2 regions of the Cellvibrio japonicus Ueda107 genome follow, and region 2 is predicted to be linked to the other one. Evidence: predicted binding sites of a transcription regulator. Region 2 holds the regulator's gene; the other holds the start of a gene.
What was found. The regulator FNR, encoded in region 2, switches genes on or off when oxygen is low (the NO sensors DNR and NnrR bind a similar motif). The targets are predictions, from matches to a motif close to TTGATNNNNATCAA.

Region 1 (4,187 bases), 560 kb from region 2:
GGCATTCCTCTTAAACAGCTGGAGCCTGGGCAGTAGTGGCAGCTTCGTCTTTCGAAGCCTGTTTAGCCGCACTGATAGTGCGATAGGTGTTGTAGGCCATTACCAGCATACCGGTCAGGAAGAAGACACCACCGATCAGGCGCATGATGTAACCATCGCGACTGAACACCACGGTTTCAATAAAACTGTAAGCGAGCGAACCATCCGGATTAAAGGCACGCCACATCAGGCCCTGGCCGATGCCATTGATCCACATGGCAACGACATAAAGTACAGTACCTACCGTAGCCAACCAGAAGTGCAGGTTGATCAGCTTCACGCTGTGCATGGTTTCGCGGTTAAACAGTTTGGGGATCATGTGGTACACGGCACCGATGGAGATCATCGCAACCCAGCCCAGGGCGCCCGAGTGAACGTGGCCCACCGTCCAGTCAGTATTGTGCGACAGCGCATTCACATTCTTGATAGCCATCATCGGGCCTTCAAAGGTAGACATACCGTAGAACGACAGGGAAACCACCAGGAAGCGCAGGGTTGGGTCGGTGCGCAGTTTGTGCCAGGCACCGTTGAGGGTCATGATGCCATTGATCATACCGCCCCAGCTGGGAGCCAGGAGGATCAGCGACATCACCATGCCCAGGGACTGGGTCCAATCCGGCAGTGCAGAGTAATGCAGGTGGTGTGAACCGGCCCAAATGTACAGGGAAATCAGCGCCCAGAAGTGCACGATAGACAACTGGTAAGAGTAAACCGGGCGACCGGCCTGCTTGGGAACAAAGTAATACATCATGCCGAGGAAGCCGGCAGTCAGGAAGAAACCTACCGCATTATGGCCATACCACCATTGCACCATGGCATCAGCGGCACCGGCATAGGCAGAATAGGATTTGGTGAGGGTCACAGGAATTGCAGCACTGTTCACAATGTGCAGTACCGCAACAGTCACAATAAAACCACCGTAGAACCAGTTAGCTACATAGATATGCGAGGTTTTACGCTTGACGATAGTTCCGAAAAACACTACCGCATAAGAAATCCACACCAGTGCCAGCAGGATATCAATCGGCCACTCCAGCTCGGCATATTCCTTGGTAGAAGTCATACCCTGTGGCAGGGTGATAACCGCCAGCACAATAACCGCTTGCCAACCCCAGAAGGTAAAAGGCACCAACCAACCGCCAAACAGCTTGGTCTGGCAGGTGCGTTGCACAACATAGTAAGAGGTGGCAAAAAGCGCACAACCACCGAAGGCAAAGATTACCGCGTTGGTGTGCAGCGGACGCAAACGACCAAAACTGGTATAGGGAGACCAGAGGTCATTCAGTGCGGGCCATACCAACTGCGCGGCAATCAGTACTCCCACCCCCATACCCACTATGCCCCACACAATGGTCATAATGGCGAACTTGCGCACTATATCTAAGTCGTATGCTGGCGGATCCCCAGCTACTGTCGCATGACTACCCATAGGACGTTCCTATTACTTGAAGAGAAATGAAAACCTGGTGTCTCTATACAACTACTGCGGCATTCATTGAGCCTTGCAGTAAATATCAAGCCGGTTTCGCATGGCGACCGCTCTCTCTCTCACGAGGCTATAACCCCACGAATCGTGCGGCATTTTGCCTCAAGGTGAGGCATTTTGTCTCACCCCGGGGAGAATACGCTTGATATTTATCAAATTATTTATGCACTTTTAACCACATAGGTGATCAAGTGCGCGGTTTGCATCGGTAATGCGCAGCACAACCGATGCACGGAAGTTACTTAAGAATGCGTCCTTTGTTGGCGGCAATACGCATACGCAGGGCATTGAGCTTGATAAAACCCTCAGCATCTTTCTGGTTGTACGCGCCAGCATCATCCTCGAACGTAGCCACTTTCTCATCGAACAGGCTGTCTGCCGAGCGGCGGCCCACTACGTGAACGCTACCCTTGTATAGCTTCACCCGCACATCGCCATTTACGTGTACCTGCGACTCATCAATCATCGCCTGCAACATCTTGCGCTCGGGACTCCACCAGTAACCGTTATAGATCATCTCGGCGTATTTCGGCATCAGGCTGTCTTTCAGGTGTGCCACTTCGCGGTCGAGCGTAATGGATTCTATAGCGCGGTGGGCGCGCAGCATGATGGTACCGCCAGGGGTTTCATAGCAGCCGCGCGACTTCATCCCCACGTAGCGGTTTTCAACGATATCCAAACGACCAATCCCGTTTTCACCACCCACTTTGTTCAGGTAAGCCAATACGCTGGCCGGTGACATAGGCTCACCGTTGATCGCTACGATGTCGCCTTTCTCGTAGGTGAGTTCCAGGTAGGTCGCTTTATCCGGCGCAGCCTCAGGCGCTACCGTCCAGCGCCACATATCCTCTTCGGCTTCAGCCCATGGGTCTTCCAACACCTTGCCCTCATAGGAGATATGCAGCAGGTTGGCGTCCATGGAATAAGGCGATTTTTTCTTTTTAGTGAAATCCACCGGAATATTGTTTTTTTCACAGTAGGCCATCAGGGTTTCACGCGAGGTCAGATCCCATTCGCGCCAGGGGGCGATTACCTTGATGCCCGGCTTGAGCGCATAGGCACCCAATTCAAAGCGCACCTGGTCGTTGCCCTTGCCGGTAGCGCCGTGGGAAATGGCATCCGCCCCCACTTCGTTGGCAATCTCAATCAAGCGTTTGGCAATCAATGGGCGTGCGATAGAAGTACCTAACAGGTACTCACCTTCATAGATGGTATTGGCACGGAACATGGGGAATACGAAGTCGCGCACAAACTCTTCGCGCAAATCATCGATATAAATTTGCTTGACGCCCAGGGCTTGGGCTTTGGCGCGCGCGGGTTCAACTTCCTCGCCCTGACCAATATCGGCGGTGAAGGTCACCACTTCACACTGGTAGTTTTCTTGTAACCATTTAACGATGACCGAGGTGTCCAGGCCACCGGAATAGGCCAGAACGACTTTCTTGATAGACGACATAGGGAGCTCCCACTAAAACTCGTTAAGAATCCACTGGTGACATGGGCACAGAGTAGATCGGCACTGACAGGCGCCACCGCTGTGGCAGGGTGTAATTTGTGTGCTGACTCGGGCGCGGGATTGTACTCGTAAGACGGTTAAATTCCCACACTTGGTGAGGCTATTTTGCCGATTGAGGGGTTGAAAACCCAACAGATAAAAATAATTCTCATTTAAAAACTGCACAACAGCCCTATAGAAAAACAGCCAGGTAATCAGCCCGGCTGTTTCATCACAATATTGGCTAGATCCTCGTCACCCTGAAGAGCGCCTACAAACGAAAGGTTGCTACCTTGTCACCCTGAAGAGCGCCTACAAACGAAAGGTTGCTACCTTATCATTCAAACCGCGCGCCAGACTTTGCAGGCGACTGGCACGCTGCTCGTCGTTGGCTGCTGCATCAGCGGCATTATCAGCCACGTGCTTGATCGATAGCATATTGTTTTGGACTTCCTTGACGACCTGGCTTTGCTCTTCTGCCGCCGTCGCTATCTGCACTGCCATACTGCTAATTGTGCCAACCACTTTATTAATGCTATCCAACGCCTGGGAGGCATTATCCGCGTTGTCCACACTCCCCGTCGCCAGGCGCCGACTGTCTTCCATAATGGACACAGCATTCTGGGCTGTAGCCTGCAGGCTGCCGATCATATGTTGGATTTCCTCCGTACTGGCATGGGTGCGTTGAGACAGTACGCGCACCTCATCAGCGACAACCGCAAATCCCCTGCCCTGCTCTCCGGCACGCGCGGCTTCAATCGCAGCGTTCAGTGCAAGCAGGTTAGTCTGCTCTGCAATGCCCTGGATAGTCGCCAGGATGCCACTGATATCCTGGGCATTTTTATTGAGGCTGGAAATAACACCGCTGGCCTGTTCTACCTTATCGGCCAGGACCACAATGGAATCGCGGGTTTTATCTACCTGCACCTTGCCCTGGACGGCACTGGCCACCGACTCCCGTACAGAGTCAGCCGTATGTTCGGCGTGATGGGCAATTTCCTGGGTGGCATTGGTCATTTCGTTCATGGCCTGGGCCACCATGCCGATCTGCTGTTGCTGGGAACCGGACTCACCCACCGTATGGCGCGCACTGTCAGCCATGGAGCGGGCATTGGTTTGCAGCTCATTGGCCTGCTCGCGAATATGGGTGACCAGATCCCCCAGGTG
Region 2 (4,187 bases):
ATACAAGCGCTTTATGTTTTAATGCAGCTAGTTTTGTTCACAGGTATCCGGTGACATGAATTTTGATGATTGGACTGCCGATGCGGCAACGGGAACGGCAACTCACACCAGTGGTTTCAGCTTGCGTATCGAAGGAAATCCACGCGATCCTTCAGAGGTATATCCGGGCAAGTTCCCTGAGGGAATGAGCTTTGTGAATCAGGCTAGGTTACTGCGTGCCGGCTTGGAGTTTCTCGCAAAAACATCGCGCGATAACAATAGCTATATTATTCCCAAGCCAGAGTTGAAATCTGCCGCAGCGCGCGAGCGTGAGGCGCTGGCTAAGCAGTTCGCCGAGCGTCCGGACAAACCCCAGCGCTCAGTGCTTTCGCTCAAGAAATCTTCCAGCTAACCATGTAAAACGGCGCCTTAAGGCGCCGTTTTACATTGGTAGGCCGCCCCTGGGGTGGGTCACTACACTAGAGTAATCCGCGTTTTTGCAACTCTATCACGTGGTCGTCAACCAGCTTAAATAACTGATCAAACTTTTGTGCAGCAGGGGCTACCACTAGTTCCAGCACTTCTGCGTTGTTTTTCTTGCGCATCATAATTTTATGGAGTTCGTCTGCCACCTCATTCATAGCGGCGAAAATTTTGTCGGCCGTGTCCTTTTGGCGAAATAGGCTGCCCATGTCCAGATCGGTCATATACTTATCGCATTCTTGCAGCCAGTCCCGGCGCTGCAAAACAAAGTTGCGAATGTTCCTGGCTCCACCCCGATGTGCTGTCCCTAACTGCTTGTCTCGATAGTTTTGTAAGCTTTTGCGTGAGTTCAGCAAAAAATCCGTAGCAGTGGTTTGGCAATATTTAAGGTTCAGGTAACTGGGGTATTTGATGTTTTTGGTTGTTTCGACTTTGGTGCGCTTACAGGTTTCATCGCAAGCAAGAGTCGCTTGGGAGAGGAATACCAATAGTATCGCTGCTAGTAATCTAGTCATAATTGCTCGCCGATTTATTAGATTTATGTCAAAGAAGAACTTGCAAGCTGTGATATAGATCACTTTTCGTCCGGCGTCAAGGTTTGCTATTAGAATTACTGCTTAAGGATGAAAATAAACTAAAGAGCGATACTTCTATCTTACGCTCAGGGGTTGTTTATGGGGTTTGCTACACCTTCCCTGGTGTGGATGGTTATGGGGATGGATCAGAAAGCTGCCAGTAGTCCAAGGGGGTTTTTATGGACCGCCATGCTGGTGATTTGAACAAATACTACCAGTGCTGCCAGCCATAGCCCCAGGCGCAGTGTGGGACTGGCAACCTTGAAGGCAAAAACACCCAGAGTGATATAAACAACCAGCCCGATAATTTTGGCCAGTAGCCAGGGTTGGCTTCCTGGTGACATATTCAGGTAAACAGCCAGTACGATACCGCTAAGAATCAGGATGGTATTAATAATATGTGGAAGGATTTTAACCAGTTTGCGTTCCAGCAAGCGCGACCCGCGCAGCATCCATATGCCGCGCAGTAAAAAAGTGATGAATGAAAGCACCACGAACGTCATATGCAGATGTTTTAGTAGCAGGTACACGGTTGGTTTCCTTATGTTATGAGTAGTGAAGGTATCAGGCGGCGAGGGCTTTACCGACTAATGTTTGCAAGGCTTCCGGCAAGGGAAGCTTGAGGGCGGCCTCATGGCCCCGGGCTGACATTTTATTCCAGGTTTTACGGATAATATCGATAAGCTTCTCTTCGCTATGCTTGCTGGCAAAATCCTCCAGGTAATACTGGATAAATACCAGGCAAGCAACATCTTCCAGGGTTTGTACTTCTTCATCGCGTTTGAGTCCGCGTTTTAGCAGCAAGTCCTTAACCCGTTCAATGGTGATTGTGTCATAGCCTTCATTGGCCATAATGTCACCGGCAATTTCACCGTGCAATTTAGCCAGATCGGTACGCCATTTTTTGTAACCTGCCTTATCCATCGGATAGTCGCTGCGTGGAATTTTCCAGCGGCAAATGTGTTGGCTGCGCACGGCCAACTGCAAGGCTTCGGAAGGGGTAGCACAAAGTTGGTATAAGTGTTCGCTCATGCGCTGACCATAAATCCATTCTTTGGGTACCAATTTACCATCCACTGGTTCATGGTGTGGATCCTGGGCATTGGCAGAGTCAAACGCGGACAGTGTCCGAATGAGTCGTTCAGTATTTGTCATAGTGTTTTAGGTTGGATTTGCTGAAAGAGGAGTCAGGCGTTGTTTTCGCCGTTGGCAATCTCGCGCAATTTGTCCATATCCAGGATACGGACTTCTTTTTTATCTACTGCGATAATTCCCTGCTTCTGCAGGCGGGTAAAAATACGGCTGACTGTTTCAATGGTCAGCCCAAGGTAGTTACCTATATCGGTGCGTGACATGGGGAGGCGAAATGCTTGTGCAGACAGCTGGCGGCGGCTGTTACGGCTGGAGATGCTGAGTAGCAACGCAGCAATACGCTCCTCAGCGCTGCTTTTACTTAACAGGGAGATGATTTGTTGGTCCTGGGTGATTTCACGGCTCATCAACTGGAAGAAGTGGCGTTGCAGGTTGGGTATTTGCAAGCTAAGTTCTTCCAGTCGATGGAATGGGATTTCGCAAATGGATGCCGTTTCCAATGCTGTTACCGAGTTGGTATAGCGGTTGTCTGCGAGACCATCCAAACCAACAACTTCCCCTGGCAGATAAAACCCCGTCACTTGCTCCTCGCCATTATCACTGAGCGTCGTAGCCTTAACTGCTCCGGAGCGTATTGCGAATACTGCATCAAACGGTTGATTGGCTCGATAGAGGTATTCACCTCTTTGTAAGGGCTTTCCACGCTGGATGATACTGTTTAGTTTGTCGATATCTTCCAGGTGCAGGCTGATGGGCAGGCAAATGGTGCTCAGGCGACAATTGTTGCAGCTGGTCTTGTGGTCATGAGGGCAGTTGGCATCCTGGGTTTTAATAATGGTTTGATTCATGTTCATCTGCTGCAACCTCAACGAAAGGAGCTGTCCGGCAGGAGGGATAGCTCACATAGGGTGAGTGATTGTTACAGCTTTGCCTGAATGGGTAAATAGTTGATACAGGTCAAATACCAGACTTTTTGTGTGGCTTTATAGGGCGTACACAAGATGGCGCTATACCTTTTGCGTCGGATAATCCTTCCAGTTGTTCGCCGATGGGCGACAAGAGCATAGGCGTAGGTAAAAAAAGGGGCTGAAGATCAGCCCCGCAGGAGATAACCGGAAGCTTCCGGTTGAGTGAAAATGCTCATTCGACCAGGGATTGGGGAATGATCATCGATGATCTTAGCGATGGACGCTGAGCCAGGTAAGTGACAGATTGTCGCAGTAAGGGATTTTCTGTTGTTACAGAGTGCTTTACTTGCGCAATAGGGAGGCCTATAGTGCGGGGGCTGGCCAAACCGCAGCATTATTTAAGTAAAGTCGCATCGTTGTACTATTAACCCGCCACATCCTACTGGCAGTTGTTTTATTAGGACCTCGTTTGCTTGCCTAAGTAACACAGCACAAGTCAGCAAATAATGTTTAACACTATGCAAATCGAGGTTTTTATGTCCAGAAGTACTGGTACCGTTAAGTGGTTCAACGAATCCAAAGGTTTTGGTTTCATTGCGGCTGAATCAGGTCAAGACGTATTTGTTCATTACAGCGCCATCAGCGGTTCGGGTTTCAAAACCCTGGCTGAAGGTCAGAGAGTGGAATTTGATGTGAAGCCAGGCCAAAAAGGTCCTCAGGCTGAGAACGTAACTGCTTCCTAATCTTTTTTATAAAGCAGCTTATGAAAAAACCGCCTTTTGGGGCGGTTTTTTTATTCCAGCGGTATTTAGGAAAGCTCTTCTAATCGCCCAAGGCAGGCAAAGTACAGCGCAGTGCGGGTAGGGATGGATTCCAGGTTTGCCATCAATTCGCGATAGCGCGCCAATTGGCCTTGATAGAGCTCGCGTTCGCGTGCGACAAAGGCTGCCACTGACTCACCGCCTTCCGGTTCACTGCTTTTGTAGTCTAGGATCCAGCGCTCTCCCCCATCGATAAACGTTCGATCGATAATGTGCTCCCGCACCCCCTGGGTATCATGTTCTACTAGGGCCAGCTCACACTGGCTATCGAGGTGGTCCGGGTTGAGCAACCACTGGCCATGGGGATCATTCAGTGTTGTGGAAAGGGC

Region 1: a site for FNR is predicted at 1,668-1,681, ahead of ccoN (cytochrome-c oxidase, cbb3-type subunit I). Genes of this name have one in related genera too.

Annotation. Positions count from the first base shown of each region.
Region 1 covers NC_010995.1:3,096,098-3,100,284, forward strand. The annotation lists gene ccoN (cytochrome-c oxidase, cbb3-type subunit I) at 11-1,468, opposite strand; gene CJA_RS12730 (argininosuccinate synthase) at 1,764-2,981, opposite strand; gene CJA_RS12735 (methyl-accepting chemotaxis protein) at 3,333-4,187, opposite strand, start outside.
Region 2 covers NC_010995.1:2,534,275-2,538,461, reverse strand. The annotation lists gene CJA_RS10670 (hypothetical protein) at 56-391, shown strand; gene CJA_RS10665 (hypothetical protein) at 459-977, opposite strand; gene CJA_RS10660 (SirB2 family protein) at 1,184-1,567, opposite strand; gene CJA_RS10655 (DUF4202 domain-containing protein) at 1,602-2,192, opposite strand; gene fnr (fumarate/nitrate reduction transcriptional regulator Fnr) at 2,225-2,977, opposite strand; gene CJA_RS10645 (cold-shock protein) at 3,574-3,780, shown strand; gene CJA_RS10640 (UvrD-helicase domain-containing protein) at 3,846-4,187, opposite strand, start outside.